3 regions of the Brenneria rubrifaciens genome follow, and region 2 is predicted to be linked to each of the others. Evidence: predicted binding sites of a transcription regulator. Region 2 holds the regulator's gene; each other region holds the start of a gene.
The links. The regulator PurR, encoded in region 2, represses purine synthesis genes. The targets are predictions, from matches to a motif close to CANGCAAACGTTTGCNTG.
Positions count from the first base shown of each region.

Region 1: purH (bifunctional phosphoribosylaminoimidazolecarboxamide formyltransferase/IMP cyclohydrolase) is a predicted target of PurR. The motif match lies at 8,198-8,215, and genes of this name have one in related genera.
Region 3: purE (5-(carboxyamino)imidazole ribonucleotide mutase) is a predicted target of PurR. The motif match lies at 4,709-4,726, and genes of this name have one in related genera.

Region 1 is NZ_CP034035.1:3,665,660-3,676,442, reverse strand. It holds gene rsd (sigma D regulator) at 52-513, opposite strand; gene nudC (NAD(+) diphosphatase) at 620-1,426, shown strand; gene hemE (uroporphyrinogen decarboxylase) at 1,470-2,534, shown strand; gene nfi (deoxyribonuclease V) at 2,551-3,252, shown strand; gene EH207_RS16385 (YjaG family protein) at 3,308-3,898, shown strand; gene hupA (nucleoid-associated protein HU-alpha) at 4,086-4,358, shown strand; gene EH207_RS16375 (DUF1481 domain-containing protein) at 4,363-5,064, shown strand; gene purD (phosphoribosylamine--glycine ligase) at 5,154-6,440, opposite strand; gene purH (bifunctional phosphoribosylaminoimidazolecarboxamide formyltransferase/IMP cyclohydrolase) at 6,458-8,047, opposite strand; rRNA gene EH207_RS16360 (16S ribosomal RNA) at 8,650-10,191, shown strand; tRNA gene EH207_RS16355 (tRNA-Glu) at 10,276-10,351, shown strand; rRNA gene EH207_RS16350 (23S ribosomal RNA) at 10,597-10,783, shown strand, end outside.
Region 2 is NZ_CP034035.1:1,682,909-1,693,691, reverse strand. It holds gene rnt (ribonuclease T) at 1-7, shown strand, start outside; gene EH207_RS07885 (Grx4 family monothiol glutaredoxin) at 41-391, opposite strand; gene cydH (cytochrome bd-I oxidase subunit CydH) at 698-787, opposite strand; gene purR (HTH-type transcriptional repressor PurR) at 1,164-2,195, shown strand; gene cfa (cyclopropane fatty acyl phospholipid synthase) at 2,541-3,692, shown strand; gene EH207_RS07865 (riboflavin synthase subunit alpha) at 3,747-4,382, opposite strand; gene EH207_RS07860 (MATE family efflux transporter) at 4,684-6,057, shown strand; gene EH207_RS07855 (siderophore-interacting protein) at 6,169-7,005, shown strand; gene EH207_RS07850 (isochorismatase family protein) at 7,089-8,027, opposite strand; gene EH207_RS07845 (condensation domain-containing protein) at 8,167-10,783, opposite strand, start outside.
Region 3 is NZ_CP034035.1:2,696,336-2,707,118, reverse strand. It holds gene pstA (phosphate ABC transporter permease PstA) at 1-34, shown strand, start outside; gene pstB (phosphate ABC transporter ATP-binding protein PstB) at 50-865, shown strand; partial or broken gene EH207_RS18415 (serine dehydratase beta chain) at 996-1,177, opposite strand; gene EH207_RS12340 (HAAAP family serine/threonine permease) at 1,310-2,593, opposite strand; gene purK (5-(carboxyamino)imidazole ribonucleotide synthase) at 3,017-4,090, opposite strand; gene purE (5-(carboxyamino)imidazole ribonucleotide mutase) at 4,087-4,596, opposite strand; gene lpxH (UDP-2,3-diacylglucosamine diphosphatase) at 4,801-5,523, opposite strand; gene ppiB (peptidylprolyl isomerase B) at 5,536-6,030, opposite strand; gene EH207_RS12315 (DoxX family protein) at 6,215-6,637, shown strand; gene cysS (cysteine--tRNA ligase) at 6,857-8,242, shown strand; gene ybcJ (ribosome-associated protein YbcJ) at 8,382-8,594, opposite strand; gene folD (bifunctional methylenetetrahydrofolate dehydrogenase/methenyltetrahydrofolate cyclohydrolase FolD) at 8,632-9,495, opposite strand; gene EH207_RS12295 (sensor domain-containing diguanylate cyclase) at 9,611-10,783, opposite strand, start outside.

The DNA.
Region 1 (10,783 bases), 2.0 Mb from region 2:
CAGCGAGAATTAATAAATTGGCGTATAACGTTATCGTCGGTCAAGACCGCATTAAGCATCGAAAATCAGCCGGATCATGGCGTCTTCCTGTGTAAAACGTTCGGCCAGAGCTTCACCAACGCTGGAGAGCGCTTGCTGAAATTCAAGGCAGTTATCTTGATCGATCAGGGTCGCCAAATAGCGGTCGTGAAATTCCATTATTTGTTGTGTATTGTTTTGCAACGCGAGCTCAAGCTGCGCCGAGCGGGCAAGTTTCTGTTCACTCAGGGTTGCCGCTTCATGCAGTATTTTTTCATAGACGTGAAAATGACCGGCCGAGAGATAATCCACCAGATTATGACAAAAGTTGTCCAGCGCCTCTTCGTCCAGACGCGAGAGTGCGTCTTTGTTGGGTTTGATGCCAACCAGATGATAGTAAGCGATCAGAAGCTGTTTGCGCGCTTGTAGCCACTGGTCGATTAACGCATTATTGCCACCAACGTATTCAGTCAGGCTTTGTAACTGGTTTAGCATGGTTGGACTCCGTGAACGATAAGGAATAACTGAAATGCTGGTTATAAATCTTATGTCATCACTCAGATGTAAAATGCCAGTGAAGTGAGAGTGGAGCAATAAAAATATGGAACAGACGTTGAAAGGTGATGAGATTGGCTGGTGGGTCGTCAGTGACGCGGGTCAGATCTGGCTTCCCGAAGGGGAGTTACCGCAGGGAACGGCGTCGTTCTGGTCATTACAGGGCGCGACCGGGCGCAAAATCGGTGAATGGCAGGATCTGCCCGTATGGTTGATCTGCCAGAGCCAAGATAAGGATATGGCTTCCGTCCGCCACCTTATCGATCAGGAGGCGGGGGTATTCCAACTGGCGGGACGCGGCGTTCAACTGGCCGAGTTTTATCGCTCCCATCGCTTTTGCGGTTACTGCGGCCATGAAATGGTCCCGAGTAAAACCGAGCTGGCGTGCCTCTGTCAACGCTGCAAGGAACGTTATTATCCGCAGATTGCGCCCTGTATCATTGTGGCGATCCGTCGCGGTGACGCGATTCTGCTGGCACAACACCATCGTCATCGGGGCAATATGTACACGGTACTGGCTGGTTTTGTCGAAGTTGGCGAAACGTTGGAGCAGACGGTGGCGCGTGAGGTAATGGAAGAGAGTCAGATTCAGATTAAGAATTTACGCTATATCAGTTCTCAACCCTGGCCTTTCCCCCACTCCCTGATGATGGCGTTCATGGCAGATTATGCGGGGGGCGATATCAGGCACGACCCGAAAGAGCTACGTGACGCCGCCTGGTTCCGGTATGATCGGCTACCGATTTTACCTCCGCCTGGAACGGTGGCCCGCCGTCTTATTGAGGATACGGTCGTGTTGTGCCGCGCCTGGCGTGAGAACGGCGGCGAATATGTAACCCCCTCACTCGGATAATCAGTAACTACAATAAGCATCATAGTGCCGAAAGGAAAATGACATGACTGATCTGAAAAATGATCGCTATTTGCGGGCGTTGCTGCGCCAGCCTGTCGACGTAACGCCAGTCTGGATGATGCGTCAGGCGGGGCGATATCTGCCAGAGTACAAAGCCACCCGCATGCAGGCTGGCGATTTCATGACGCTATGTAAAAACGCGGAGCTGGCTTGCGAAGTCACATTACAACCCCTGCGGCGTTATCCCCTTGATGCGGCTATTCTGTTTTCGGACATTCTAACCATCCCTGATGCCATGGGACTTGGGCTCTATTTTGAAGCGGGAGAAGGCCCTCGTTTTCAATTTCCGGTCACCCGCCACGCCGATATCGTCAACTTGCCCGTTCCCGATCCCGAACAAGAGTTGGGCTATGTGATGAATGCGGTACGCACCATTCGCAGCCGCCTTGCCGGAGCGGTGCCGTTGATTGGTTTTTCCGGCAGCCCCTGGACGCTGGCAACCTACATGGTTGAAGGCGGTAGCAGCAAAGCTTTTACCATCATAAAAAAAATGATGTTTGCGGAGCCGCGAACGCTGCATTTATTGCTGGATAAGCTGGCTGACAGCGTCATTCTTTATCTGAACGCTCAAATCCGGGCGGGCGCCCAGGCCCTGATGGTTTTTGATACCTGGGGCGGTGTACTGAGCGGTCGCGATTATCAGGAATTTTCCCTGCAATACATGCACAAGATCGTCGATGGACTACAGCGTGAAAACGAAGGCCGTCGTGTGCCTGTCACGCTGTTCACCAAAGGCGGCGGGCAGTGGCTGGAGGCGATAGCGGCAACCGGCTGTGAGGCTATCGGGTTGGACTGGACAAGCGAAATTGCCGATGCCCGGCGTCGGGTGGGCGATAAGGTCGCGCTACAAGGCAATATGGACCCGTCCATGTTGTATGCTCCGCCTGCTAGAATCGAACAGGAAGTGGCGTCAATTCTGGCGGAGTTTGGTCAGGGCAGCGGACATGTATTCAATCTGGGACACGGTATTCATCAGGATGTACCGCCAGAACATGCCGGCGTTTTCGTTGACGCGGTACACGCCTTGTCTCGCGCCTATCATCAGTAAATAAGCAGGAGATCCGGTGATTGATACTCAACGGTTGAAGGCCGAGCAGTTGGCCCGCGCTTCAGAGATTATTCATCAAGACGATTTGCCGTTTGAGCAGCCTGCGCTTATTGCGGGCGCGGATGTCGGTTTCGAGCAACAAGGGGCGGTGACCCGGGCCGCGATTGCAATTATGCGATATCCTTCTCTTGAACTGGTAGAGTATAAAATTGCGCGTATCAGTACGACGATGCCCTATATTCCTGGTTTTCTCTCTTTTCGCGAGTGTCCCGGACTGCTGGCTGCCTGGGGGAGTTTGGAACAGAAACCGGATTTGATTTTTGTCGATGGGCACGGGATTTCCCATCCGCGTCGTTTGGGCGTCGCCAGCCATTTCGGGTTGCTGGTTGATGTTCCTACGATTGGCGTGGCGAAAAGCCGGCTGTGCGGCCATTTTGACCCGTTGCAGGCGGCGGCGGGCAGTCAGCGGCCCCTGATGGATAAAGGCGAACAGATTGGCTGGGTATGGCGCAGCAAGGTGCGTTGTAATCCGCTATTTGTGGCCACGGGACATCGGGTCGGTATGGACAGCGCGTTGCTGTGGGTCAAACGCTGTACGCGGGGTTATCGCCTACCTGAGCCGACGCGCTGGGCTGATGCGGTGGCCTCTAACCGTCCGGCGTTTCAGCGATGGCAGCGGCTTCAATCTTTTATAGAAACTTTAGGAATTCAGGCATAGGGGGTGGCGATAATTTCAGGTACACTGCCGCCCATAGCCTTTGATGAGCATAAAAATGTTACGTAATCCCATTCATTTGCGTTTGGAAAAGCTGGGAAGCTGGCAGCATGTCACGTTTATGGCATGCCTTTGCGAACGTATGTATCCCAATTACCACGAGTTCTGCCGCCAGACAGCATTCGGTGATGCGTTGGTCTACCGCCGTATTCTCGATCTCGTTTGGGAAACGCTGGTGGTTAAAGATGCAAAGGTCAATTTTGATAATCAATTGGAAAAGCTGGAAGAGGCGATTCCGGCGTCAGACGACTTTGATATTTATGGCGTTTATCCGGCAATTGACGCCTGTATTGCGCTGGGTGAACTGATCCATTCTCGTTTAAGCGGTGAAACGTTGGAACATGCCGTCGCAATCAGTGAAGCATCAATCCGCACTGTTGCTATGCTTGAAATGACGCGCGCGGGCAAAGAGATGACGGATGAAGAACTGAACGTTTTGCCAGCCATTGAAGATGAGTGGGACATTCAGTGGGAAATTTTCCGCCTGTTGGCTGCCTGCGAAGAACGTGATATCGAATTGATTAAAGGTCTGCGTTCCGATCTGCGTGAGGCGGGAAGCAGTAATATCGGGATAAATTTGCACCAATAACGCGATAAAACGTGATTTAAGGCCTGAAATGGCGTGTCTTGAGGCTTCACATCCGCACCCTGTCTGGTCTACATTTGGGGGGCGTAAAAAAAGTGGCTATCGGTGCGTGTATGCATGAGAGTGCTATTATTGCATATCCGTCGCACTCGATGCTTAGCAAGCGATAAACACACTGTAAGGATAACTTATGAATAAGACTCAACTGATTGATGTAATTGCAGACAAAGCTGATCTGACAAAAGCACAAGCGAAAGTGGCATTAGAATCAACTCTGGCAGCGGTTACCGAGTCTCTGAAAGAAGGTGATGCAGTACAATTAGTTGGTTTTGGTACATTTAAAGTCAACCATCGTAACGAGCGCACTGGCCGCAACCCGCAAACTGGTAAAGAAATCAAAATTGCTGCCGCTAACGTGCCAGCATTTGTTGCGGGCAAAGCGCTGAAAGACGCTGTTAAGTAAGATCATGCAGGTCAAGAGTTTAAGCAGAGGGGCGATTTCGCCCCTTTTGCTTTTGCTGCGACCGCTGTGGGTTGGCGTGATAATTACCATCACCATTGCCTGTAGCAGTCGGACTGATCCGCCTTCGACGTTTGCCAGCGGTTATATCGCCGATCGCGGCGTGGTGCGTCTCTGGCGTAAAGATGACGCTCAAGATAGCACGACCTCGCTGATGACGGTCTACAGTTCGTTTCAGGGAGAGGATACCGTCATTACGCGCTATGCCTACCAGCAGGATAAGATACGGGAAATCCAGAAAACCTATCTGGGCGCGCAGAAAGATGAAATGCATATACGCTTTGCGCAAGACGGCACGGTGAGTTTTATGCAACGTCAATTGGCGAAGCGGCGGGAGCAGATCCCCGATGATGAAATTGCGTTGTATCAGTTTGATGCGAAACGGATATTGGAACTCAGTGGTGTCCTGCGGGCGGGCAACGTTCTGCTGCAACAAGGCAAATGGCAAAATGGGCAGGTCATCACCTGTGATGGCAAGCGTGTCCGCCCCGATTTTGACAGTGCGACACGTGAATGGATTGATCGGCGAAATCAGCCCGCCAATGGCACGCTAAATGTCGCATGGCTGGAAGGCCCTGAAGGTGTTCAACTGCTGCTGATGGCGGAAGAGAACGTTTGCCAGCGGGAACCGGTAGAAGTGCAGTCATAACGCTGAGTTGTTATAACCCCGAATAGTGATAATCCACTGCTGGGTTTGGGGTGATAAAAAAACCCGGATTTCTCCGGGCTTGTCGTGTATCAGGCTTGCTCACGCTCAATGGCGCGATAGCCGATGTCTTTCCGGCAAAAACTTCCTTGCCATTGAATGCCAGCCGCCAGTTCGTATGCACGTTTTTGTGCTGCTGCAACGGTATCACCCAATGCTGTCACACACAGAACGCGTCCGCCATTCGTAACAACATCCTTGCCGTTTAATTTAGTGCCCGCATGAAAAACTTTTCCGTCTTCAGCATCCTGCTGCGGCAAACCGAAAATAACGTCGCCGCTGGGGTAATCGCCAGGGTATCCGCCTGCTGCCATAACCACCCCTAATGATGGGCGATCGTCCCAGACAGAGTCTTTCTCATCCAGTTTGCCACCACAGGCCGCCAGACACAGTTCAACCAGATCTGAACGCATACGCAGCATAATAGGCTGGGTTTCCGGATCGCCAAAGCGGCAGTTAAATTCAATCACTTTAGGCTGACCATCGGCGGAAATCATCAGGCCGGCGTAAAGGAATCCGGTGTAGACATTGCCTTCGGCGGCCATCCCTTTGACCGTCGGCCAGATTACCTGATCCATCACTCGCTGATGAACGTCACCGGTCACAACCGGTGCGGGAGAATAAGCGCCCATACCACCCGTGTTTGGACCGGTATCTTTATCGCCAACTCGTTTATGATCCTGGCTGGTGGCCATCGGCAGAACATTTTCACCGTCAACCATCACAATGAAACTGGCTTCTTCACCGTCCAGAAACTCTTCCACCACGATACGATGGCCTGCGTCGCCAAACGCATTGCCTGCCAGCATATCCTGAATCGCATTTTCAGCTTCTTGCAGCGTCATCGCAACAATGACCCCCTTACCCGCAGCCAAACCATCCGCTTTGATCACGATAGGCGCGCCTTTGGCGCGCACATAGGCTAAGGCTGGTTCGACTTCGGTAAAGTTCTGGTACTCGGCTGTCGGGATTTTATGACGGGCGAGGAAATCCTTGGTAAAAGCTTTTGAGCCTTCCAATTGGGCCGCAGCTTGGGTCGGGCCAAAAATCGTCAGGCCCGCGTCACGAAATGCATCGACTACGCCAATAACCAGAGGGGCCTCAGGGCCGACAATGGTCAAGCCGATGTCGTTTGCTTGCGCAAACGCCAGCAAAGCAGGGATATCGGTCGCGGCAATATCGGCATTAATCAGTGACGGCTCCAGCGCGGTGCCGGCGTTGCCTGGCGCGACATAGACTTTATCTGCCAGCGCTGATTGCGCCGCTTTCCAGGCCAGTGCGTGTTCACGACCGCCATTGCCAATAATTAAAATATTCATATCAGTCAGCTCCAAACTTAATGACGAAAATGGCGCATGCCGGTAAAGATCATTGCGATGCCATGTTCGTTGGCGGCAGCAATAACTTCATCGTCACGGATGGAGCCACCTGGTTGGATAACGCAGGTAACGCCTATCGTTGCTGCGGCGTCAATACCATCACGAAACGGAAAAAAAGCATCGGACGCCATTGCGGAACCTTTAACTTCCAGACCTTCATCGTCTGCTTTGATACCGGCGATCTTCGCGGAATAAACGCGGCTCATCTGGCCTGCCCCTATGCCGATGGTCATATTGTCACGGGCGTAGACAATCGCATTGGATTTGACGAACTTGGCCACTTTCCAGCAGAACAGCGCGTCCCGCAATTCTTGCTCGTTGGGCTGGCGTTCGGTCACAACACGCAGTTGGGAGGCATCAACCATACCCAAGTCGCGATCCTGTACCAACAGCCCACCGTTTACACGTTTGAAGTCCAGACCGGGAATTCGTTGCTGCCATTCGCCGCAGGTAAGGACACGTATGTTTTGCTTGGCGGCGGTCACTTTTAATGCCGCTTCACTGGCTGAAGGGGCGATAATCACTTCCACAAACTGGCGGCTGATGATGGCTTGCGCGGTTGCTTCATCCAGTTCGCGGTTAAACGCGATAATGCCGCCGAAAGCCGAGGTTGGATCGGTTTTATAAGCGCGTTCGTAAGCATTAAGGATAGAGCCGCCTATCGCTACACCGCAGGGGTTGGCATGTTTCACAATCACACAGGCTGCGTCGGTAAAGGCTTTCACGCATTCCAGCGCGGCGTCGGTATCCGCGATATTGTTATAGGACAGCGCTTTGCCCTGTAATTGCTGAGAGGTTGCGACGGATGCCTCTGTCACATCCTCTTCTATATAGAAAGCCGCCTGCTGATGGCTGTTTTCCCCATAGCGCATGTCTTGTTTCTTGATGTAGTTCAGGTTCAGCGTACGGGGGAAACGGCCTGACGGCTTGTCATTCTCACCATGATAGGCAGGAACCAACGTACCGAAATAGTTGGCGATCATGCTGTCGTAGGCTGCGGTGTGTTCAAATGCTTTGATAGCCAGATCAAAGCGGGTTTCATAAGTCAGCGATCCATCGTTGGCATCAATTTCATTAATGATGGTGTGGTAATCGCTGCTCTTGACCACGATAGCCACATCTTTATGGTTCTTGGCGGCCGAACGAACCATGGTTGGGCCACCGATATCAATATTTTCGACGGCATCTTCCAGCGTACAGTTTTTGCGGGCCACCGTTTGGGCAAAGGGATAAAGGTTAACGACGACCATATCAATCGGTTTGATGTCGTGCTGCGCCATGATCGCATCATCCTGACCGCGACGCCCCAAAATGCCACCGTGGACCTTTGGGTGTAGGGTTTTAACGCGTCCATCCATCATTTCCGGGAAACCGGTATAGTCTGATACCTCTATTACCGGTATGCCTGCATCAGCCAGCAGACGCGCTGTGCCGCCGGTAGAAAGAAGCTCGACGCCACGTTGGGACAGAGCCTGAGCAAATTCGACAATGCCTGCTTTGTCAGAAACGCTGAGCAGAGCGCGGCGGATAGGACGACGTTGTTGCATGATGATTTTATCCCTTGGATTTGGGTAGTCATTAAAGAACGTTACGTGAATATCGTCTTTTTCTTCATATATTGAGCAATTATTGCGAGATAAAGAAAAAATTCAGTTAGCGTTCATAAAAATGTGGTGGTTTTTGGGCGGGAGAATTGTAGCGAAAACGTTTGCGCGATGCTCGTCTAATTTTAATTAGTATCCACTCTGTGGATAAGTTTGTGCAAAACAGGGTATAAAGCAGGGTTTTGCTGTGGAATACAGCAAACGGTCATTTTTATGCAAAATATCTATTGCGGCTGGCGCAGAAGTCCCTATAATGCGCCTCCACTGACCCGGGAACGGCGGCAACGCGGTTATCGGGAAGATAGGAAGTCGGGCATCAATCGCTTGACTTTACAGCGGAACCGCGTAGATTATGCGGCCCGCGCCGCAGGATAATGCGGCACCGCTCTTTAACAATTTAATCAGACAATCTGTGTGGGCACTCACAAGACCGTATCTCAAAGATATACCGAGTCTTGAAGAGTGACTGACAGTAAATTCATTACGAATAAACAGTTATTGATTCTTTGAGCAAAGCTATTCACTTAGCGAATCAAACCATTCTTAAATTGAAGAGTTTGATCATGGCTCAGATTGAACGCTGGCGGCAGGCCTAACACATGCAAGTCGAGCGGCAGCGGGAAGTAGCTTGCTACTTTGCCGGCGAGCGGCGGACGGGTGAGTAATGTCTGGGGATCTGCCTGATGGAGGGGGATAACCACTGGAAACGGTGGCTAATACCGCATGACGTCGCAAGACCAAAGTGGGGGACCTTCGGGCCTCACGCCATCGGATGAACCCAGATGGGATTAGCTAGTAGGCGGGGTAATGGCCCACCTAGGCGACGATCCCTAGCTGGTCTGAGAGGATGACCAGCCACACTGGAACTGAGACACGGTCCAGACTCCTACGGGAGGCAGCAGTGGGGAATATTGCACAATGGGGGAAACCCTGATGCAGCCATGCCGCGTGTGTGAAGAAGGCCTTCGGGTTGTAAAGCACTTTCAGCGGGGAGGAAGGGGAAAGGTTTAAGAGACTTTTTCATTGACGTTACCCGCAGAAGAAGCACCGGCTAACTCCGTGCCAGCAGCCGCGGTAATACGGAGGGTGCAAGCGTTAATCGGAATGACTGGGCGTAAAGCGCACGCAGGCGGTCTGTTAAGTTGGATGTGAAATCCCCGGGCTTAACCCGGGAACTGCATTCAAAACTGACAGGCTGGAGTCTCGTAGAGGGGGGTAGAATTCCAGGTGTAGCGGTGAAATGCGTAGAGATCTGGAGGAATACCGGTGGCGAAGGCGGCCCCCTGGACGAAGACTGACGCTCAGGTGCGAAAGCGTGGGGAGCAAACAGGATTAGATACCCTGGTAGTCCACGCCGTAAACGATGTCGACTTGGAGGCTGTGGTCCAGAACCGTGGCTTCCGGAGCTAACGCGTTAAGTCGACCGCCTGGGGAGTACGGCCGCAAGGTTAAAACTCAAATGAATTGACGGGGGCCCGCACAAGCGGTGGAGCATGTGGTTTAATTCGATGCAACGCGAAGAACCTTACCTACTCTTGACATCCAGAGAAGACTTCAGAGATGAGGTTGTGCCTTAGGGAGCTCTGAGACAGGTGCTGCATGGCTGTCGTCAGCTCGTGTTGTGAAATGTTGGGTTAAGTCCCGCAACGAGCGCAACCCTTATCCTTTGTTGCCAGCGATTCGGTCGGGAACTCAAAGGAGACTGCCGGTGATAAACCGGAGGAAGGTGGGGATGACGTCAAGTCATCATGGCCCTTACGAGTAGGGCTACACACGTGCTACAATGGCGCATACAAAGAGAAGCGAGCCTGCGAGGGTGAGCGGACCTCATAAAGTGCGTCGTAGTCCGGATTGGAGTCTGCAACTCGACTCCATGAAGTCGGAATCGCTAGTAATCGTAGATCAGAATGCTACGGTGAATACGTTCCCGGGCCTTGTACACACCGCCCGTCACACCATGGGAGTGGGTTGCAAAAGAAGTAGGTAGCTTAACCTTCGGGGGGGCGCTTACCACTTTGTGATTCATGACTGGGGTGAAGTCGTAACAAGGTAACCGTAGGGGAACCTGCGGTTGGATCACCTCCTTACCAGCAGAGCGGATTGAGTGAAGTGCTCACACAGATTGTCTGATGAAAATAACGAGCAAAAGCGTCAACAAAGTACGGTGTCGTGTCCCCTTCGTCTAGAGGCCCAGGACACCGCCCTTTCACGGCGGTAACAGGGGTTCGAATCCCCTAGGGGACGCCAGCGCATCCGACCATTCCGGTGAAAGCGGGGGTCTTCAGTAAGTGTTCATGCTTATCTTTTATCTTAAAACTGACTAGCGATAGTCAGGGTTTGCGATATTGCTCTTTAACAATCTGGAACAAGCTGAAAATTGAAACGATGCGGCGGCATGAGTCTTTAGCGATAAAAAGGCGGTCGCATCAGAGTCTCTCAATAATCACGGCGCGAAGAGGCTTTGAAGAATCAAAGACACCTTCGGGTTGTGAGGTTAAGCGACTAAGCGTACACGGTGGATGCCTAGGCAGTCAGAGGCGATGAAGGGCGTGCTAATCTGCGATAAGCGTCGGCAAGGCGATATGAGCCGTAATACCCGACGATACCCGAATGGGGAAACCCGGTGCACTAGTGCATCATCGTTTGATGAATCCATAGTCAAACGAGGCGAACCGGGGG
Region 2 (10,783 bases):
AAGCTAGGCAAAAAACGGGTGCACGATGCACCCGTTGGTTTTATTCCCGATCTTCCGGCTGAGACTTGTGTTTCTCAGCCGTTTCTTTAATCAGTTGCTGTAATTCGCCACGCTGATACATTTCTATCACTATGTCACAGCCGCCGACCAGTTCCCCATCCACCCACAACTGTGGGAAAGTCGGCCAGTTGGCGTATTTGGGCAATTCGGCGCGAATATCTGGATTCTGTAAGATATCGACATAGGCAAAACGTTCGCCACATGCTGACAACGCCTGTACTGCCTGTGCAGAGAAGCCGCAACTCGGCAATTTAGGAGAACCTTTCATATACAGCAGAATCGGGTTTTCAGCGATCTGACGCTGAATCTTTTCAATTGTCGTTGTCGTCATTCTCTTGCTTCCTCAAACCTTAATAAGATGGCTAACATCAGATGCATTAACCACGGGCCTCTGTCAGATGAGCCATTACAGCGCGATCTATTCAATTATATTGTACCGAGGGCCGTAGCGACAAAAAAACGCCATTTTTTGTGTGGCTTTGTTTTTTGCCACTTAATACAGAGACAAAATAAAGGTCACGTTCTAAGAATTTATCTCTCGCCCCCCTTCTCCCTGTCTGTACTCAGACACGCTTTGAGTCGCCAAAACGCGTTTAAACAGACGCACCGGCGAAACAAGTGAGCAGGTAAGCGCCAATCAGTTCAATACGGCGATAAAGCTGAATACCATGATCATGGCGAGCGCAGCAACGGTTGTCAGTAATGACAATTTAAGATCTGTATCCATAAGTCTCTCCTTTATCTATGACGGCAAATGATGAGAAGAAAGGCGTGTCCTTGATTGGGGATTCAACATCAAACGATAGTTTAAAACCACAACCCGATAACTCTGCCGATTCTTCCATAAGTTGAATGAAAAATCTCGTTCCTATGCCGCACTAATAGTATAAATTACTGCTTCCCCTTTCGTGGCAAATCGGACAAAATCCGCGGCTCAGGGTAGCGCTGCGTCCTGGTCGAAACGTCAACCTTGTTCCCCTCAGGTATAATATTCGGCACTCTCTACTGAATCCGGTTTTTTCGCCGGGAAGAAGAACTTCACACGCAGGCAAACGATTAACACTACCTACGACGGTAACAGGTAAGTCAGGAGTCATTTTTAGATGGCAACGATCAAAGATGTGGCAAAACGAGCGGGCGTTTCCACCACCACCGTATCGCACGTGATTAATAAAACACGTTTCGTCGCCGAAGAAACCAGGGCAGCCGTGAGTGCGGCGATTAAAGAGTTACATTATTCACCCAGCGCTGTCGCCCGCAGTCTAAAAGTCAATCACACCAAGTCCATCGGGCTGTTGGCAACGTCAAGTGAAGCGCCCTATTTTGCCGAGATTATCGAATCGGTGGAAAACAGCTGCTATGCCAAAGGTTATACGCTAATTCTGTGTAATTCACACAACAACCTCGACAAACAGCGCGCCTATCTTTCCATGTTGGCCCAAAAGCGCGTGGACGGCCTGCTGGTAATGTGTGCGGAGTATCCTCCCGCATTACTCACCATGTTGAAAGACTATCGCAGTATTCCGATGGTGGTCATGGATTGGGGACAGGCGCACAGTGATTTTACCGATACCGTCATTGATAATGCCTTTGAAGGCGGCTATATGGCAGGCCGTTACCTCATCCAACGCGGCCACCGGGACATCGGCGCCATTCCCGGCAGTCAGGAGCGTAACACCGGCAGCGGCCGCTATCTGGGGTTTTTGAAGGCACTGAAAGACGCGGATATTCCTGTGCGTGACGCGTGGATCGTTCAGGGCGATTTCGAGCCGGAATCCGGCTATAAAGCAATGCATCAGATTCTGGCGCGGAAGCATCGCCCAACCGCCGTTTTCTGCGGTGGCGACATCATGGCGATGGGCGCGATCTGCGCGGCGGACGAGTTGGGGTTGCGTGTCCCGCAGGATATCTCGGTCATTGGCTACGATAATGTTCGCCATGCCCGCTTTTTCACGCCGGCGCTGACCACGATCCACCAGCCTAAAGAGCGTCTGGGACAATCCGCATTCTCAATGCTGCTCGACCGTATCACCAGCAAACGGGAGGACGCACAGGTTATCGAAGTCCACCCGACGCTGATTGAGCGCCGTTCCGTGGTTGATGGCCCTTTCTGCGATCGCCCTCATCACGCCTGATATCGGATAATGTCTTCTCTCAGGCATCCGCCGTCCTTTCCGTGACACTGCTTCAGCCAATTTATACTTGTCCCCAGGCTGAAGCAGTCATAAACTGAATACGATTTTTACAAAAACTGCATTTTGCTTTCTTCAACTATCCTTAATTTTGCGCGCAAACGGATGCTGCGGAATTTATCTCAATGATGAGTGCCCCTACGTAGCTGCGTACCGGCTTTTCTTCTTCATTTTTCTCTGACGATTCAGAGAATAGGCGATAAGTATTTACCACTGGTATCAAACGTGGGTGAATATTGTCTATGTTTTCCTTGCGGCGCGTTATCGACCCCAAGGTAGGGAGAGGTTATGAGTTCATCATATATAGAGGAACTGGATAGCCATAACGCATCCTGGTTCCACATAGTGCATGAAATGCTGAGTATGGCGGATATCAAAATCAATGGTTCGCGTCCATTTGATATCACAGTGAAAAATCCAGAATTCTTTAAACGCGTGTTGCGCGAAGGCTCATTAGGGCTGGGTGAAAGCTATATGGATGGCTGGTGGGAGTGCGACCAGTTGGATATGTTTTTCCATCGCGTGCTGCTCGCCAAACTTGATAAAAAACTGCCCCGCCACCTGAGAGACATCTTACACATCGCCGCATCTCGTTTGATGAACCTGCAATCCAGGAGACGCGCGTGGATTGTTGGTGAAGAGCACTATGATTTGGGCAACGATCTGTTTTCACTGATGCTCGATCCCTACATGCAGTATTCCTGCGCTTACTGGAAAAAAGCGGCAACGCTGGAGCAGGCACAGGAAGACAAACTGCAAATGATCTGCGAAAAACTCCAGCTCAGACCTGGAATGACGCTGCTGGATATCGGTTGTGGCTGGGGTGGATTGGCGGAATTTGCCGCCCGTCGTTATGGCGTATCCGTTTGCGGCGTGACAATTTCCCGCGAACAGCAAAAGTTGGCTCAGCAGCGCTGCAAAGATCTGGACGTCACCATTCTGCTACAGGATTACCGCGACCTCACCCATGAGTTTGATCGCGTCGTGTCTGTCGGGATGTTTGAACATGTCGGTCCGCGCAATTATGACGCCTATTTTCGCGTCGTCAGTCAGAATCTCAAGCCTGACGGTCTGTTTCTGCTGCACACCATCGGCGCGAATCAAACCAACTCGCAGCTCGATCCCTGGACGGACAAATATATTTTCCCCAATGGCTGTCTTCCTTCCGTGCGTCATATTGCACAGGCCAGCGAGTCCTACTTGGTAATGGAAGACTGGCATAATTTCGGCGCCGATTACGACCGCACATTGATGGCGTGGCATGAGCGCTTCCAGCAAAGCTGGCCTTATCTTGCCTCACGTTATTCCGCACGTTTCCGCCGTATGTTCGGTTACTATCTGAATGCCTGCGCAGGCGCTTTCCGGGCACGGAATCTCCAGCTCTGGCAGATACTTTTCAGTTCAAATGGCGTTGAAGGGGGATTACGCGTTCCGCGCTAGTCCTGTCTGCTGAAAGCCGCCGGAAAGCCCCTCCCAACGGCTGGTGAAATACCGTTACGCTTCGCTGGCGGACACGGGCGTCTGTTGGCTGGCTAACACGCGCTCTACGGTATCCACCACCGCCTGAGTTTGCGGGTCGATTTCAATATTCACGCGATGTCCCAGCCGCTTCTGCCCCAGCGTGGTACGGTTAAGCGTTTCCGGGATCAAATGCACACAAAAACGGCTGCGGGTGACCTCGCCAATCGTCAGGCTGATCCCGTCAATACCGATAAAACCTTTGTGCAGCACATACTTCATCAGCGACTCGTCGGCCAGGCGAAACCAGATCTGGTGATTATTTTCCGATACCAGAATTTTCACCACCTCCGCCGTACAGATAATATGCCCGGACATAACATGTCCGCCGATCTCATCACCTATTTTTGCCGCCCGTTCGACATTGACGCGATCGCCTGCCTTCACTTCGCCAAGGTTGGTCAACCGCAATGTTTCTTTCATCAAATCGAAGCTGACGCAGTCGCCCGCTAGCGATGTCACCGTCAGACAGCAGCCGTTGTGCGCCACTGACGCCCCTGGGACCAACCCCGGCAGCAGTTCGGGTGGAAGTTTAAGCACATGCGTACGAAAATTTGATTTTTCATCAATGGACACCACCGGCGCGGTGCCTTGAACAATACCAGTAAACATACGGCGCTTGCCTCTTGAAAAAGGATGTAAATAAAACGGGTATTGAGCGATATACCCTAATTGACTCATATCAATGGCTGTCATGCAGTGTGCCCCAGATTAAGTGGAAAACCAAACCGCATGGCTAAAGTGAGTAAATATGTTAATCACTGTTAAATTTTCAGTGAATTTAATCTCCGGCATGCTGGTTTAGTTCCGGCAAGTCGTTACAATATCAGCCTCGCCTCTCACAGAGACGGCATTGCATTTATCCACGTTCGATTATCCCGCTATCCGGTTCGTCAATTCAAGGAAGGTGTTTGTGCAGAAGTATCTGTCCGAAGCGCGTAAGTTATTGGCGCTCGCAGTTCCTGTCATTATTGCGCAAGTATCACAAACCTCAATGGGTGTGGTTGATACCATTATGGCCGGCGCCTACAGCGCCACCGATATGGCTGCCGTCGCCATTGGCACCTCTATCTGGCTACCGGCCATTCTTTTCGGTCATGGATTATTGCTGGCTTTGACGCCGGTTGTCGCGCAGTTGAATGGTTCCGGCCGCCGTGAACGCATCGCGCATCAGGTTCAACAATCTTTCTTTCTGGCGCTGGTTCTCTCCGTGTTCATCATGCTGATGCTGTACCAGGGGGGTTACGCCATCAATCTGATGAATGACGGTTCGCCAGCGCTGGCGGAAAAAGCGGTTGGCTACCTGCGCGCGCTGCTATGGGGGGTGCCCGGCTACCTGTTCTATCAGGTTTTACGTTGCCAATGCGAAGGTTTGTCAAAAACCAAACCGGGTATGGTCATGGGTTTTATCGGGCTTTTGATCAACATCCCCATTAATTACGTGCTTATCCACGGTAAATTCGGCCTGCCCGAATTGGGCGGCATTGGCTGCGGAGTTGCCACGGCGTCGGTCTATTGGCTTATGCTACTGATGATGGTGATTTACACCCGCCGAGCCGCCTGGTTACGCGATATCAGGCGGCAACAATCACGCTTCAGACCGGACTGGCGTGTGCTGAAACGCCTGTTCTCGCTCGGTTTGCCCATTGCGTTGGCGCTGCTCTTTGAAGTCACCCTGTTCGCTGTGGTTGCGCTGTTGGTGCTGCCTCTGGGGGTTGTGGAGGTCGCGGGACACCAGATCGCGTTGAATTTTAGCTCGCTGATGTTCGTCTTACCCATGTCGGTTGGCGTTGCCACAACAATTCGCGTCGGCCACCGACTGGGCGAAGGTTCCGCCGAACTTGCCCGTATCGCGGCACATACCGGATTGATGACGGGGATTGTCATGGCATCCTGCACAGCGGTCTTCACCACACTGTTACGCGAACCCATTGCCCAGCTCTACAATCAGAATCCTGACGTAGTGGCGATGGCGTCGTACCTGATGTTGCTGGCCGCAGTCTATCAAATCTCCGATGCCGTACAGGTTATCGGCACCGGCGTGCTGCGCGGATATAAAGATACCCGGTCAATCTTTTATATTACGTTTACCGCCTATTGGATTCTGGGGCTGCCGAGCGGCTATGTGCTGGCGTTAACTGATCATGTCGTTCCCCGCATGGGGCCCGCGGGTTTCTGGTGTGGTTTTATTATTGGATTAACCGCCGCCGCGATCATGATCGCGACTCGCATTCGCTGGCTTCAGCGGCAACCCGTCTCACAGATTCTGGCAAGGGCGGCGCGCTAGGGGGCGAGTAAAAATCAGCCCCTCTGCATGATAATGATAACAATTAACATTTAAAGCCATAACTGATACGCTGGGCGGATAAAAAATAACCTTTACCTTGGGAGAAAAATGATGTCTGCAACCAACGACGCCCCCAAAACCACTTACCGCCCAGCCCCCCCGCAGTTGATCCAGGTTAAAGATTTTCGCGACATAACGCCCGGTCTTCGGCGTATCACATTCAGCGGTGAAAACCTGCATAACTACCCGCCGGACTGTGAAGGCTGGCACCTGAAAATCCTGTTACCATGTAAGGGGCAGTTAAAACCGGCTTTACCCACGTTGACGCCCCAGGGACCGCAATGGCAGGAAAATGAGGTGCCGCCGTTTATCCGAACCTACTCGGTACGGGCTATCCGACTAGGTCAGCGGGAGCTTGATATTGAGTTTGCCCTCCATGACGGCGCGGAAGGGCCGGCGTTGAATTTTGCCCGGCATGCCCAACCCGGAGACTGGATAGGAATCTCCAATCCTGGCGGCCCCGATCCGATGTTGCCGGAAGCAAAACACTATTTTATGGCCGGCGACCCCACCTCGTTACCGGCGATAGCGGCACTGCTGGAGAAAATGGCCCCCGATGCGCAGGGCAAAGTCATTATTCGTGTCGACGATGAGAGCGATAAGCAAGATCTGATCAAACCGGCCGGTGTGGAGGTCATCTGGCTGACAGGAGACATTTCCCAGACGGACAGGCTGGTAAACACGTTTACCTCATGGGCGTTACCCGAGCGGGAAGTCACTTTCTGGATCGCCGGCGAAGATCAGATAGTCAAATCGCTGCGTCGCTATATTCGCCGGGACAAAGGCTACGATCGTCAGCGAATCTACGCCATTCCTTACTGGCGCCACGGCTATGACGAAGAGCGTTATCACGATCTGCGCCATGAAATTATGGACAGCCAGGACTAGGCGAATCGCCGCGCGCCGGTACACCGGCGCGTGTCATGCGCTCCGCAGATGAATAACCCCGCCATCACGCGCCGACACCGCCGTCAATTATCTGCTCCGCTGCCGCATCCCGCCCGGCTGCTGACATTAATTCCGCCGCTCATACCCACGCGACCCTGACATTGATCCAGCAACGACTGCCAGCCGTTAAAAGTAGGATTTTTCATCAGGGAGATAAAATCGACCGCATACCCCTCCTGATGCAAGCGGGTGATCAGCGACATGATGCGCACCGAGTCCAGACCGTATTCGAGCAGGTTTTCATCGTCGCCAATCTCGCCGCAGTCTTCATCAAGCAGCGGCAACAGCACCTCGCGCAGACGCGCGTTATCCCAACCCGGCGTCTCGCTATTCAGCGCGTCCACCAGCCCGCCGGTGGTTGCCACCTGACCGCAGCAATTGGCCGTGTGGCACAGGGCCATCATATGCTGCTCATAACTGAAATCCGCCAGCGCATCGGCCACCATACAGGGTTTGATATCACGCATAAACGCGTCCAGAGCGGTTGTCAGGCAACCGATGTGCGCATAAACGCCACAGATTATCAATTGATTGCGCCCGCTGTTTTTCAGCATTAACTCTAAATCGGAGCGCTGAAACGCGCTGTAGCGCCACTTGGTTAACACGATGTCCTCCTTTTCCGGCGCCAGCGCATCGACAATCCCCTGCTGGCCGGCGCAATGCGTTAATCCCGCCCCCCAAATATCGTTCAGCAGGGCACGCTCCTCATCGTTCTGATTTTCGGGCTGGGCGGTATAGAACACCGGTATGCCCTGTTGACGGCAGGCCTTTTTCAGACGGGCAATATTCTCCACCACCCGCTTAACCAGCGGCGTGTCCTGTTCCCAGAAATTAAGGAAATAATGCTGCATGTCATGAATCAACAGCGCGGCACGGGACGTTGCCAGCGGCCAGTTGACTTTGTTGACCGGTAGCGCCGCCTGAACCGGCAAATCATAGCTTTTCAATTTAGGGATGCTCATTCTTTCCTCCTGTCAGTTAAGGTTGACTCGTCTCAGAGCGTGCTGACGCAGCCCTGGTTAAGCGATCCGGTAATTTGGTCCGGGTACATCGGCGGAACAAAGTCCGCCCCGATGCTCCCAGCCGGCGGCGATGATTCGGTCATGATGCCGCCTCGCCGCCGTGGTTCACCGCCTGCGGCGGCGAGACGAGCGCCGCGAGCGGCAGAACACCCGCCTGCGGTTCCGCCAGCCGCCCAAACGTCGCGGTGAGCGTACTGGCGATCAAATCGACCCGCCCGGCGTCATAGTGGCCGGTTCGGTAGCTCATCAGTACGCGTATCGACGTTTCGCCGTCGATGACCTCCTCCATCACCTCAAAATGCAGGCCCAGCAATGATTCGTTTTTTTCCGGGTCTACTTGCCGGAAAGCCACGCGGCCCCCCTCAGGCAAAGTAAAACAGCCGTTCAGTTTGTTTTTTGCATGCAGTTGGATAAAGACTTCAAACATATGCTTGCGATCCGATGCCTCTTCCTCCGACAGCGCTTCTTCAATCAAATCAATGGGAATATCGGTGTGAGGGATAGACTGGTTAATGTTGTTCTTCACCTGATCGATAAGCGCGGCCAGGGTGATCCCTTCGGTGAAGCGCAAACGATGCGCAACCACCGTGGTGAAATAACCGATGGTGTCAAAGAAGCGGGCATCGTTCCGTCCTGACGCCGACGTGCCGATGACCAGATCATCCGGCGCGCCGAGGCCGTGGAGCGTGGCCGCAATGCCGGCATACACCACATTGAACAGTGAAGCGCTGTGCTCATGGGCCAGCCGGTATAACCCCTCCGAGACCGAACGCGCTATTTTCAGCTCCACCCATCCCCCGGCGCTGGAAGATGACGCCACGCCGTTTCCGGCAGACGTTTCAATCCCGAACAGCGGTTGGCCACCGCGTGCACCGCGCAGGCTCTCGACCCAATAGTCAAGGTGCGTCTGGTTGAATCCGGCTTCATGTTGTGCAATGGCAAACTCATGAAAAGGCGCCGGCTGGTTATTCCATACCGGCGCTCTGTTCGCCACCCGTGCCGGGTAAGCCTGGGCCAACTCGTCCATCATCAGATTGACGGACCACTCATCCAGTACAATGTGATGGAACAGCATGGAAAGAATCTGCTGCCCTGATGCGCCATCGCGAATAAATTTAATACGCAGCGGCAGTTCTTCAGCGAGATTAAAGCGGTATCCGGCTTCCTCTGCCAGTCGCTCGCGCCAGTCACTCGCCTCGCTTTGATGCGAATACCCGAACCATTGATAGCTCGGCAGATCGCTGAACGCAACGACATGCTGGCGCACCTCGCCCTCCCTCTCGTTAAACAGCGTTCGCAAGCCGGTATGCCGTTCCAGCACATCAAGCAGCGCCTGCCGGAACGCCGTTTCATCGACCGGGTCGAGAAAGCGCAACGCAAAGGGAATATTGAAGATGTCGCCGAAATCATAGGCGGCGTAGGCTTTCCATAATGATTTCTGCGCCAGTGATAACGGCGCGGACGCCGCACCGCTGTGCGGCGTCGCGGTGACGGCGGGAGGCGCGACGATTCTCCCGCCGGTGCGCCGCGCATGCGCGGCCAGCCCCCGGGCGGTAGGATGACTGAACAGATCGCTGATATGAATTTCGATCTGGTGAAGGCTAAGCAACCGCCCTATCACGCGCGTGGCGATCAGCGAATGCCCGCCGTAATCGAAAAAATCATCATCAAGGCCCATCTGGGGCGATGACAGCGCCTCCCGGAGTTCAGCGAGGATCGTTTCGGCCATCTCCGCCTCGTGCGTGCCGTCTGACGATTGCGGCGCGTTTGTCGTTGGGGCAGGCGCGCCAACGACCACCGGCAGAGCCGCCGTCTGCCCGACCAACCAGGCAACAAACTGTTCGAGCAGGAAGCCGCCAATATGGGGTGAAACCTGCGGCCCGGTGATCAGATCCAGACTCAGACTCTCTCCCGGTTCGTCGCCGACGGCCAACGCGAGATCGACAGAACAGTGCGCAGGGGGCAACGGTATCCGTGTAGCAGTGACGTCCGCCAACCGCAGCGACGCCGAAGGTTCCAGCCGCCGGGTCACCAGCACATGGGAACCTGATGCCGCAACACCGTTTCCGCGTTGCGTCAGACTTTTCTGCGCCTGCGTCGCAATTTCACTCAGCGGTCTGCCGTCATTACGCACTACAACTTGCCGCAGTCGGGGAGCCGGCGCTGCGTCATCCGAGACGGCATCCCCGCGTTCACCGTCAACCGGCAGGCTGACGACCACCTCTTCGCCGGCACTGATGGTGGACAGATAGCAACCGAACAGCGCCGCGAGAACCCTCATCTGAGCTTGCGGTCCACCCTCTGCTGAGATGAACGGCGTCAGACGCGCTGCCTCGATCGTCGTGCCATACCGCGCCGCCGCGCCGCCACTGACATGTCGGTAACAGGGTTTGGCGAAATCGATAATCTCCCGCACCGCGCTCGACTCACTGCGATACAGCCAGGGCAGATTTATCTGGCGACTGCCGTCCGGCAGCCCTATTCCCTCAGTCAGCCCGCCGTGTTCGACGATCTGATCAAGGTTCGGCAACGTCCCGCCATTGTAAATGGCGGTCAGCGTGCTTAGGATCTGCGTCCAGGACAGCTGTTTTTCCAGGATACCGTGCGCCACCGCGCCCAGAATCACGCCATACGGCCCCCCGGTGAACAACAGAAAACGAACCGGCGGTTCAAGATGCAGTTCACAGGGTTTACCC
Region 3 (10,783 bases), 1.0 Mb from region 2:
GTTGCGCGAAAAATATCGTACGCTGTCATTCTGAATGTAAGGCGAGGTTATGAGGTTAAAGACGCAGAGGGAAAGGTTGCCGCCGTTGGATGTTCACCAGCTAAGCGATGAGCAGACCGCGTTGGCCGTGGAGCATCTCAATCTGTTTTACGGCACGAAACAGGCACTGAACGACATTTCACTGCGGATTCCTAAAAATCAGGTGACGGCGCTGATCGGCCCTTCCGGTTGTGGCAAGTCGACTTTGCTGCGTTGCTTCAACCGCATGAACGATCTGGTCGATAACTGCCGGACGGAAGGAGATATCTGGCTGCATGGCATGCCGATAAACGATCCTCAACTGGATGTCGCGGTGCTGCGCCGTCGGGTGGGCATGGTGTTCCAGCGCCCCAATCCGTTTCCTAAATCCATTTATGAAAACGTTATTTACGGCCTGCGATTACAGGGGCTGCGGGATCGCCGTTTATTGGATGAAGCGGTGGAGCAGGCGTTGCGTGCGGCGGCGTTGTGGCATGAAGTAAAAGATCGGCTGGGCGATAACGCATTAACGCTTTCCAGCGGTCAGCAGCAGCGGTTGGTCATTGCCCGCGCCATTGCCATTGAACCGGAAATCTTACTGCTTGACGAGCCTACCTCGGCGCTCGATCCTATTTCAACGCTGGTGGTTGAAGAACTGATCGGCGCACTCAGGCAGCATTTTACGCTGGTGCTGGTAACCCATAATATGCAGCAGGCCGCGCGCGTTTCCGATTACACCGCGTTTATCAATCAGGGGAAATTGATAGAATATAATCAGACGGACGATTTATTTACCTCCCCTTCCCAACGGGGAACGGAAGATTATATTACCGGGCGCTTTGGTTAAGCCGTATTTTATTTTTTTGGCGGATCAAGATAATTGACGCAGGTCGCCAATTGTCCGTGTCATTTAAAAAACCGTTGATAAACTGCGAGCGGTTTATTCGACAGCACAACGCTAATCGCCAACCCGCCGCATCGACGCTTTCCGGCAGCTTACACGCCAGTCCCACGATAATGGCGATATCGGTATGGCGGCCTTGGCCTGTTTCAGGGACTGTGAGCCATACACATCCACCACGATGCTCGTCACCGATGAAATAAGCAATTTGCCGATCAGAGCGTCCGTAGACATTTTGCCAGCTTTCATCGGCCCCACGGTATGTTAACCGGATGGACCGATATCAATTTTGAACATATCAAATACGCCGACCATAGCGGCTTTCTTCAAAACACCGGTAGTTTGCGTTGCGTACCGGCGTTGAAATAAGCCAATCAGAGCGGAATGGCATTAACCAAACAGGCTGTAAACGATCGCGCTGATGGCGATTAGCCCTATGATGGTGACAAAAGCGTTACTGATTTGGCCGCTGTATTTTTTCATTGCCGGCACTTTCTGAATGGCATACATCGGCATCAGAAATAGCAGGCAGGCGATAATCGGGCCGCCTAGGGTTTCGATCATACCCAGAATACTTGGATTCAGTGTGGCGACCCCCCAGGTGGTGATCAGCATGAACAGCGCCGTGATACGGTTCAGTTTAGTGGCGGAGAGGGTTTTGCCTTTGCTGCGCAGGCATTTGACGATCATGCCGTTAAAGCCTTCGCCTGCGCCGAGATAGTGACCGAGGAAAGATTTGGAAATTGCGATAGTGGCGATGACCGGCGCCAGATAACCCATGATTGGATTATTAAAGTGGTTAGCCAGATAAGACAGAATGGAAATATTTTGTATTTTGGCTTCCATCAGTTCGGCAGGCGACAGGCTCAATACGCAACTGAAGACAAAGAACATCACTGTCAGCACCATCATGATGTGGCTGTAAGACAGAATGCGTGAGCATTTCTCCTCGGCTTTGTCGCCGTATTCTTTACGTTTGGCAACGGCGAAAGAGGAGATGATCGGTGAGTGGTTGAAGGAGAAAACCATCACAGGAATCGCCAGCCACAGCGTCGCCAGCAAACCATTGCCAGTAACATTTTTCGCCAGTGAAACATTTTCAAAAATCGAGGTATTCCAATGGGGGATCAAATATAACGCCAGCGTCATTAATACGGCGACGAACGGATAAACAAGAATACTCATCGCCTTAACGATCATGGCTTCGCCAAAGCGAACAATGAACATCAGGCCAAGAATTAATATTAACGATAGCACCGCTCTTGGCGGTGAAGGCAGATGAAGTTGGTGGGTAATAAAACTATCTACCGTATTGGTAATCGCAACGCTGTAAACCAGAAGAATTGGATAAATGGCAAAAAAATAGAGCAGGGTGATTAATTTACCGGCACCAACGCCGAAATGTTCTTCAACAACTTCGGTGATATCTTCATCGCCTTTTTTGCCGGATAATACAAATCGACATAGAGCGCGGTGGGAATAATAGGTCATTGGGTAAGCAATAATCGCCATAATAATTAATGGGATTAGACCGCCAATCCCTGCATTTATCGGCAAAAAGAGTACACCGGCGCCAATGGCCGTACCATAGAGGCCCAGCATCCACACCGTATCGCTTTTACGCCAGCCCGAAGCACGCGCTAAAATGTGGCTGTTATCATGAATTGTGCTCATGTTAGTTTCTCCTTATTGAACACAGATATAAAAATTCCAGTACCGGCAAGTTGCCGCGACAGGGATAAGAAATGAACAAAACATATAATTATTTCGATGAACGAATACTGTTTCGAGGGCTGCATTCTATATTGATAGGGTCAAACAATAATATTGCGACAATAACGTGAATGAATTAAAAGTCATTATTCTAAAGAATTTTTTCGGAAATTGAAATATCAATTCTGATACTTTATTTCAACGCTCTTTAATCGTTCTTAATTGATACTTTATTTGATGTCTGATGGGTAAAAAATAACCTGCAATAAGCCTTTTATTAAAAATATCGCCTGAATAATAAACATCAAATAGTAGGATGTCACACAGAAAAATTTATTTATGCTCCAGACAGACGATAAATCCGTTGCCTGGAGGCGGGGCGATTCATTCAGCAGACAGTTTTTCCTGCGCCCAACGCAGAGCGCTTTGGTATTCATCCGTCAACATGGCCGCCAGCGATTGCAATGTTTGCTGAAGCTGAACGTTATTCTGAGCCTGTAGGTTCAAATGTCCCACTTTCCGCCCCGGACGAACCTCTTTTTCGTACCAGTGCAGGTGCACCAGTGGCAACGAGAGCCAGTCGAGATTCACGGCGCTGCCGATAAGGTTGACCATTACCGATGCGGTGCCGACCACCGGCGTTGGCATAGGCAGATCCAGAATGGCGCGCAGATGCAGTTCAAACTGGCTGATGGATGCGCCATTTTGCGTCCAGTGTCCACTGTTGTGTACACGCGGCGCGAGTTCATTGATCAGCAGGCGATCGCCCACAATGAAACATTCCATCGCCATGACGCCCACATAATCCAGTTCGCTCATAATCGCCGATAGCATTTGTTCGGCCTGTTGCTGGAGTTGAGGCATCGGCCGTTGAAGAACCACGCTGGCGCGCAGAATGCCATCCTCATGCAGATTGTGCGTCAGCGGGTAGAACACGCATTTACCATGAGCGTTGCGCGCGCCAACCAATGACACTTCACCGGAGAAGTTAATGCCTTGTTCAACAATGCATGCGCCGTAGCAGTCGGTGGGCAACGTGTCTTGTTCACCTTCGCGCAAACGCCATTGACCTCGGCCGTCGTAACCGCCCACGCGGCGTTTGACGATAGCCAGTTCACCTAAAGTGGCAAAGATATGCGGCCACTCTTCCTCACTGGCAAGTAATTGCCAGGGGGCGGTCGCCAGACTCAGCGCATCCAACAGCTGTTTTTGTGTAAGGCGATCGGCCAGACGCGGGAAAATGTCACGGTTGACGAACGCGGCGTGCGCGGCCAGTTCACTCGTCAGCGCGGTTTCCGGCCAGCGTTCGATTTCGGCGGTGATCACACTGTTGTGAAACGGAACAGACTCCGGTTCCGCATCCAGACCCACCGGATAAACGGCAATGCCCAAAGGTTCGCCAGCCTGACGCAGCATTCTTCCCAGTTGACCATTACCGAGCACGCAAACCGGTTTCATGCTTCCTCCCGGGGATCGGGGTTAGCAAGCACTTCATCGGTTTGGCTCTGCCGCCAGTCAGCCAAACGCGTGGCGATGGCGCTATCATGCAAGGCAAGGATTTGTGCGGCCAGCAGTGCGGCATTGGCGGCGCCGGCTTTGCCGATAGCCAGCGTACCGACTGGAATACCGCGTGGCATCTGAACAATCGAATACAGGCTATCAACCCCGTTCAGGGCGGCGCTTTGCACCGGCACTCCCAGTACGGGAACCAGCGTTTTGGCTGCCAGCATACCCGGTAAGTGCGCCGCGCCGCCTGCGCCGGCGATAATCACATCGAAACCGTTCCGGGCGGCTTGTTCAGCGAAACTGAACAGTTTATCGGGTGTGCGGTGGGCGGAGACAACTTCAACATGAAAAGGAATATTCAGCGTGGTGAGAATCTCTGCCGCAAACTGCATGGTGGTCCAGTCACTCTTTGAACCCATGACGATGGCGATTTTAGCCGGGGCAACGTTGGATGACATGCCTGTAAAGCTCCTGTGATTTTACATGTTCGTGACGCGGAATAAGCGGTGCGTCGGCCAGATAGACGGTGCTCTGGCGTTGAGGGCGTAGAGCATACCATGACCTTATGGCGAGGAAAACGGTTGCGTATGGCTGGGCGGCAGAGCGCAGACGTGATAATGGCGTAACTTAATGGCAAGAAAAGCATTAACTGACCAGACACGTCACAACGGAAAAACGATCAGTTCAATGTCCTGCGCGGTCACTTTAATCATTGAGCCTTCATGGTGCCAGGCGCCCAGCACGGCACGTTGCGCTTTAACGCGATCGTTGACGATCTGATGAATCGCCGGGCGGTGGGTATGGCCGTGGATCAGGGTGTTAACCTGATAGTGCTGGAGTCGGCGGATAACCTCTTCAGGATTCACGTCCATAATCAGCGGGGATTTATGCTGATTGGCGTTACGACTGGCTGAGCGCATTTTTTCAGCGACGTTGAGTCGAAGGCGCAGGGGCAAAAGCAGGAAAAGGCGCTGTATGAAAGGATTGTGCACCCGGCGTCGGAAAGTCTGGTACGCGGGATCGTCGGTACACAGCGTATCGCCATGTAAAATCAGCACCTGCCGGCCATACAGGTCGAGCACCGTTTCCGTGGGCAACAGGGTTAGCCCGCTTTGCCGGGCAAAGCGCTTGCCGATCAAAAAATCACGATTGCCGTGTACGAAATAGCAGGGAATACCCTGTTGATGCAGTTCATACAAGGCATCGGCAACGGTCGCGTGCAGCGGTTGCGGATCGTCGTCGCCGATCCAGGCGTCAAACAGATCGCCCAAAATATAAAGCGCATCCGCGTTCACGGCTTGATGACGTAAAAAACGCAGAAAACCGGCGGTAATCGCCGGCTCGTGAAGATTCAAATGCAAATCGGCAATAAACAGCGTCGCCATAGTCTGCCGGGATTACTCGCCGACGGTTACGCGGGTGATCACCACGTCTTCTTTGGGCACATCCTGATGCATACCGCTGCGGCCGGTCGCGACGCCTTTAATTTTATCAACCACGTCCATGCCTTCGGTGACTTCAGCAAAGACGCAATAGCCCCAGCCATCGGCACGTTCCGTGCGAAAGTTCAGAAAGTCGTTGTCGACGACGTTAATAAAAAACTGCGCCGTGGCAGAATGTGGATCGTTGGTACGCGCCATCGCCAGTGTGCCGCGGGTGTTTTTCAGGCCGTTGTTGGCTTCATTCTTAATTGTCGCGTTGGTGCTTTTTTGCTCCATTCCCGGTGCGAAACCGCCACCCTGGATCATAAACCCATTGATAACGCGGTGGAAAATAGTGTTGTCGTAAAAACCGCTACGGCAGTAATTCAGAAAGTTTTCTACGGTAACCGGCGCTTTATCTGCGAAGGTGTTGATAACGATATCGCCGTGGTTGGTATGCAACGTAATCATAGTAATGAACCCCAGATAGCCATAATTAAAGAGAATGCTATTCACCGAACGCGGTGAACGATCAAGAGCGCCCTTATAACATAACTGGCTGGCCGAGTCAGCAGGGCCTTTTCTTTGGTTGTGACATGGATTAATCTGAGAATGATTCTTATTCCTCTTAATAGCGCAAATAGACAGGTGAGTTATGCTGAACAGTATTAATCGAGTATTAGATAAACCCGATTTCGGAAAATTGTTGCTTCGTTCGTCGTTCAGTATCCTGATGTTGCTCCACGGATGGCACAAGATACACAGCGGTATTGACGGCATTAAAGGCATGCTCACGGCGGCGGGTGTGCCGGCCTTTGTTGGATATGGCGTGTATGTTGGTGAAGTGATTACTCCCGTGCTGATGATTTTGGGGATTCTGACCCGGCCTTCGGCATTGATTTTCTCCTTCACCATGTTTGTTGCCGTTCTCTTGTCGAACCCGGCCGGTTTCACCATGCTGGCGAAAACCGGGGCATGGGCCGTTGAACCAGCGGCGGTGTTCTTCTTTGCCGGTATTGCGATTGCCTTCCTCGGTTGTGGCAAATACTCGGTGATGTCAAACCCGCGCTGGCGCTGATATCACATTGTTCAGGATCGATCAGGCCCGGATGATTCCGGGCCTGATTATTTTTATCCCTTGTCAATTATCTGCTTATTCCGCCGTATCAGTCTTGCAATAGAAGGGGGTTCAGGTTTCAATACGCCGTTAGGGTTGCGAGGCCCTTAGCATATTGATGCTATTCACGCTGACAGCGAACGATGATTCACCTATCCTGCGAACACCTGGAATGCCCCGATGCTAAAGATTTTTAATACGCTGAGTCGCCAAAAAGAGGAATTCAAACCTATCCACGCTGGTCAAGTGGGGATGTATGTGTGCGGGATCACCGTTTATGACCTGTGCCATATCGGTCACGGGCGTACTTTTGTGGCGTTCGACGTGGTGGCCCGGTATTTGCGTTATTTGGGATACTCACTGAAATATGTGCGAAATATCACCGATATTGACGATAAAATTATCAAGCGCGCGACGGAGAACGGTGAAACCAGCGAGCAACTGACCAGCAGAATGATTGCGGAAATGCATGCTGATTTTGATGCGCTGAATATTTTGCGTCCGGATGCGGAGCCGCGTGCGACTCGCCATATTGCCGAAATTATTGCGCTGGTTGAAAAACTGATTGCACGCCGCCATGCCTATGTCGCCTCAAACGGCGACGTGATGTTTTCGGTAGATACCGCACCGGGTTACGGCGCGTTATCCCGCCAGGATCTCAGTCAATTGCAGGCGGGCGCACGCGTAGAGATTACCGAGGTCAAACGTAACCCGATGGATTTTGTACTGTGGAAAATGTCCAAGCCGGGTGAACCGCACTGGCCTTCTCCGTGGGGAGCAGGTCGACCAGGCTGGCATATCGAATGTTCGGCCATGAACTGTAAACAGTTGGGTGAGCATTTCGATATTCATGGCGGCGGCTCAGACCTGATGTTTCCGCACCATGAAAACGAGATTGCCCAGTCCAGTAGCGCGCATGACGGGCCTTATGTGAATTTTTGGATGCATTCTGGCATGGTGATGGTTGACCGGGAAAAAATGTCGAAATCGCTGAATAACTTTTTTACCGTGCGTGATGTTCTCGCCTATTACGATCCGGAAACCGTGCGTTACTTTCTGATGTCGGGTCACTACCGCAGCCAGTTAAATTACAGCGAAGAGAATCTTAAACAAGCGCGTTCGGCGCTGGAGCGTTTATATACGGCGCTGCGTGGCACGGATAGCCGCGTGGCAGCACAGGGGGGCGACGCGTTTGAAGCTCGCTTTCGTGAAGCCATGAACGACGATTTCAATACGCCGGAAGCCTACTCCGTGCTGTTTGATATGGCGCGCGATGTTAACCGGCTTAAAACGGAAGATCCGCATGCGGCGAATCAGTTGGCATCGGCGTTGCGCAAGTTGGCTAACGTACTTGGTCTTTTGGGACAGGAGCCGGAAGTCTTCCTGCAAAGCGGCGCACAGGCGAATGACGACCAAGTCAGAGAAATTGAAGGGTTGATCAAACAGCGTAAAGACGCCAGAGCAGCCAAAGATTGGACGTTGGCGGATCAGGCCCGCGATAGATTGAACGAGCTCGGTATCATTCTGGAAGACGGGCCGCAGGGAACGATCTGGCGACGTAAATAATCCGTTACCCTGGTTTCATTATCTTCAGTAAACGAAAAGCCCGCAGGTGAATCGCATCGGCGGGCTTTTTTATGACGGGCCGTCTCTGCCCGTCACTGTCGTCGGTGAAAATCGCGCCTGGCAATTTTTATCTGGAATATCAGGCCGCGACTTCTACCGTCTCGCCGGCAAACTCAACTTTTTGTCCGGCGACAATCTTGCAGCGTTTGCGCGTTTCGGTCTGCCCGTCAACGGTCACGTCACCTGCCGCGATAGACAGTTTGGCCGCCGCGCCGCTCTCACTCCAGCCCAAGAGTTTCAACAGGTCGCACAGTTCGACATACGGGTGGTTTTCGAGATGAAAAGTGTTCATAACATCCTGATTTATAGGTGTTTATATAGACGGCCGATTATTCGGCGCTATCGTGATATTCTTCGCAAGCCTGCAACGTGTTCTGAATCAGGGTGGCGACCGTCATCGGTCCAACACCGCCCGGCACCGGACTGATATAAGAGGCTCTTTCCTGGGCGGTTTCAAATTCCACATCGCCGACCACTTTGCCATTTTCCAGGCGGTTGATCCCCACATCCAGCACGATCGCGCCGGGTTTGATCCACTCGCCCGGAATAAAACCCGGTTTGCCGACGGCAACCACCAGCAGGTCGGCGTTTTCAATGTGATGGCGCAGATTTTTTGTGAAACGGTGCGCCACGGTAGTGGTACAGCCTGCCAGCAGCAGTTCCAGACTCATCGGACGGCCAACGATATTGGAGGCGCCGACAACCACTGCGTTCAGGCCAAAGGTATCGATCTTGTAGCGTTCCAACAGCGTGATGATGCCGCGGGGCGTACAGGCGCGTAGCAGAGGAGCGCGCTGACACAGGCGGCCGACGTTATACGGATGGAAACCGTCGACATCTTTATTCGGCGCAATACGCTCAATGACGTTGGTGTTATCAATTCCTTCCGGCAGAGGAAGCTGAACCAGAATGCCGTCAATCGTTTCGTCCGCGTTCAGTTTATCAATAAGCGCCAGTAATTCCGGCTCGGTGGTTGTCGAGGGTAAATCATAAGAGCGGGAAATGAAGCCGACTTCTTCGCAAACTTTGCGTTTACTGGCAACGTAAATCTGTGAGGCCGGATTTTCACCGACCAGGACAACGGCCAGCCCCGGCGCACGTTTTCCCGCTGCCAGACGCTGCTTTACCTGCGCAGCGACTTCGTTTTTAACCTGCTGCGCAATCGTTTTACCATCAATAATCTTTGCTGCCATCTGAGATGAGATCCATCAGTATTGAGTACGGAAGATGGTGCTATTTTGTCAGAAGCGGCGCTTGCTGTCAGGCATTGCGTAAACATAAATTGAGTCAGTGAGGCTATTTTCGCCATTATGAATTGACCATAACGCAGTTTCTGCCAGCGTGTTTGGCTCGGTAAAGCGCTTCGTCGGCGATGTTGATTACCCATTCTGGATCGGGCAGGGGGATTTCGGCAGTAAAAACATGGACGCCAGCACTGATGGTCACGATTTTTTCAGAATACGACGTCAGTTCATGGGGTATCCTCTTTTGCCGAACGAGATCCAGCGCACGTTGGGCAAGGGTCAACGCCCCTTCTTCGCTGGTGTCCGCAATAATGATGGCAAACTCTTCACCGCCATAACGCGCGACCAAATCGTCGATACGTCGAGGCATGGCGTTCAACACGGCGCCAATTTTACGCAGGCACTCGTCACCGGCCACGTGCCCGTAGTAATCGTTATATTTTTTGAATGAATCGACATCGATCATGACCAATGCCATGGGGGTGGACATTTCAGCAGAGCGCAGCATGGTTTGTTGCAGCAAAATATCGAACTGCCTTCGGTTGGCCAATCCGGTTAATCCGTCGAACAGCGCCAGCGTATGCAGCGTATGATTGACCGTGGTGAGCTCATCGCGCACGACGGTCAAGTCGAACTGGCTTTTCAGATTGATCTTTATCTGTTTCAGCATCAAAAGGCCGAGAACGACTATCGTAAGCAGGAGAATCAGCGTGATGGTGCCATAAACCAGGCTGTCCGTTCGCCATTTATCCAATACTTGCTCACGATCGTAGCCGGCGGCAATCAAGATGGGATAACGCTTCAGGCGGGTATAACCATAGATGCGTTCAATATGATCGAGGTTGGAAATAAACGTTACCGTACCACTTTCCGACTGTTTCAGACGTCCTGAAAAGAGCGGGCCATTTGATACATCGCGGTTAATATAAGTGTCGTCATAAGGACGGCCGTAAAGAATATTGCCATCGGAAAGCATAATGGCGAGCACATCCATATTTCCCAGGGAGTAATAGCCGTAATACAGCCGGAAATAACTCAGTGAGATGGTGGCAAGCAGAACGCCGTTAAAACTTCCATCAGGGTTGTTGATTCTCATTGAAACCGGAATGATCAGATCGTCCGTTAAGCGGCTCTTCAGTACGCTGCCGATGTGTATATCCTTACTGATGTTATTTTGATGATATTTGAAATATTCACGGTCATCATTATTGGCGTTCGAGGGTATTTTCTCGCTGGA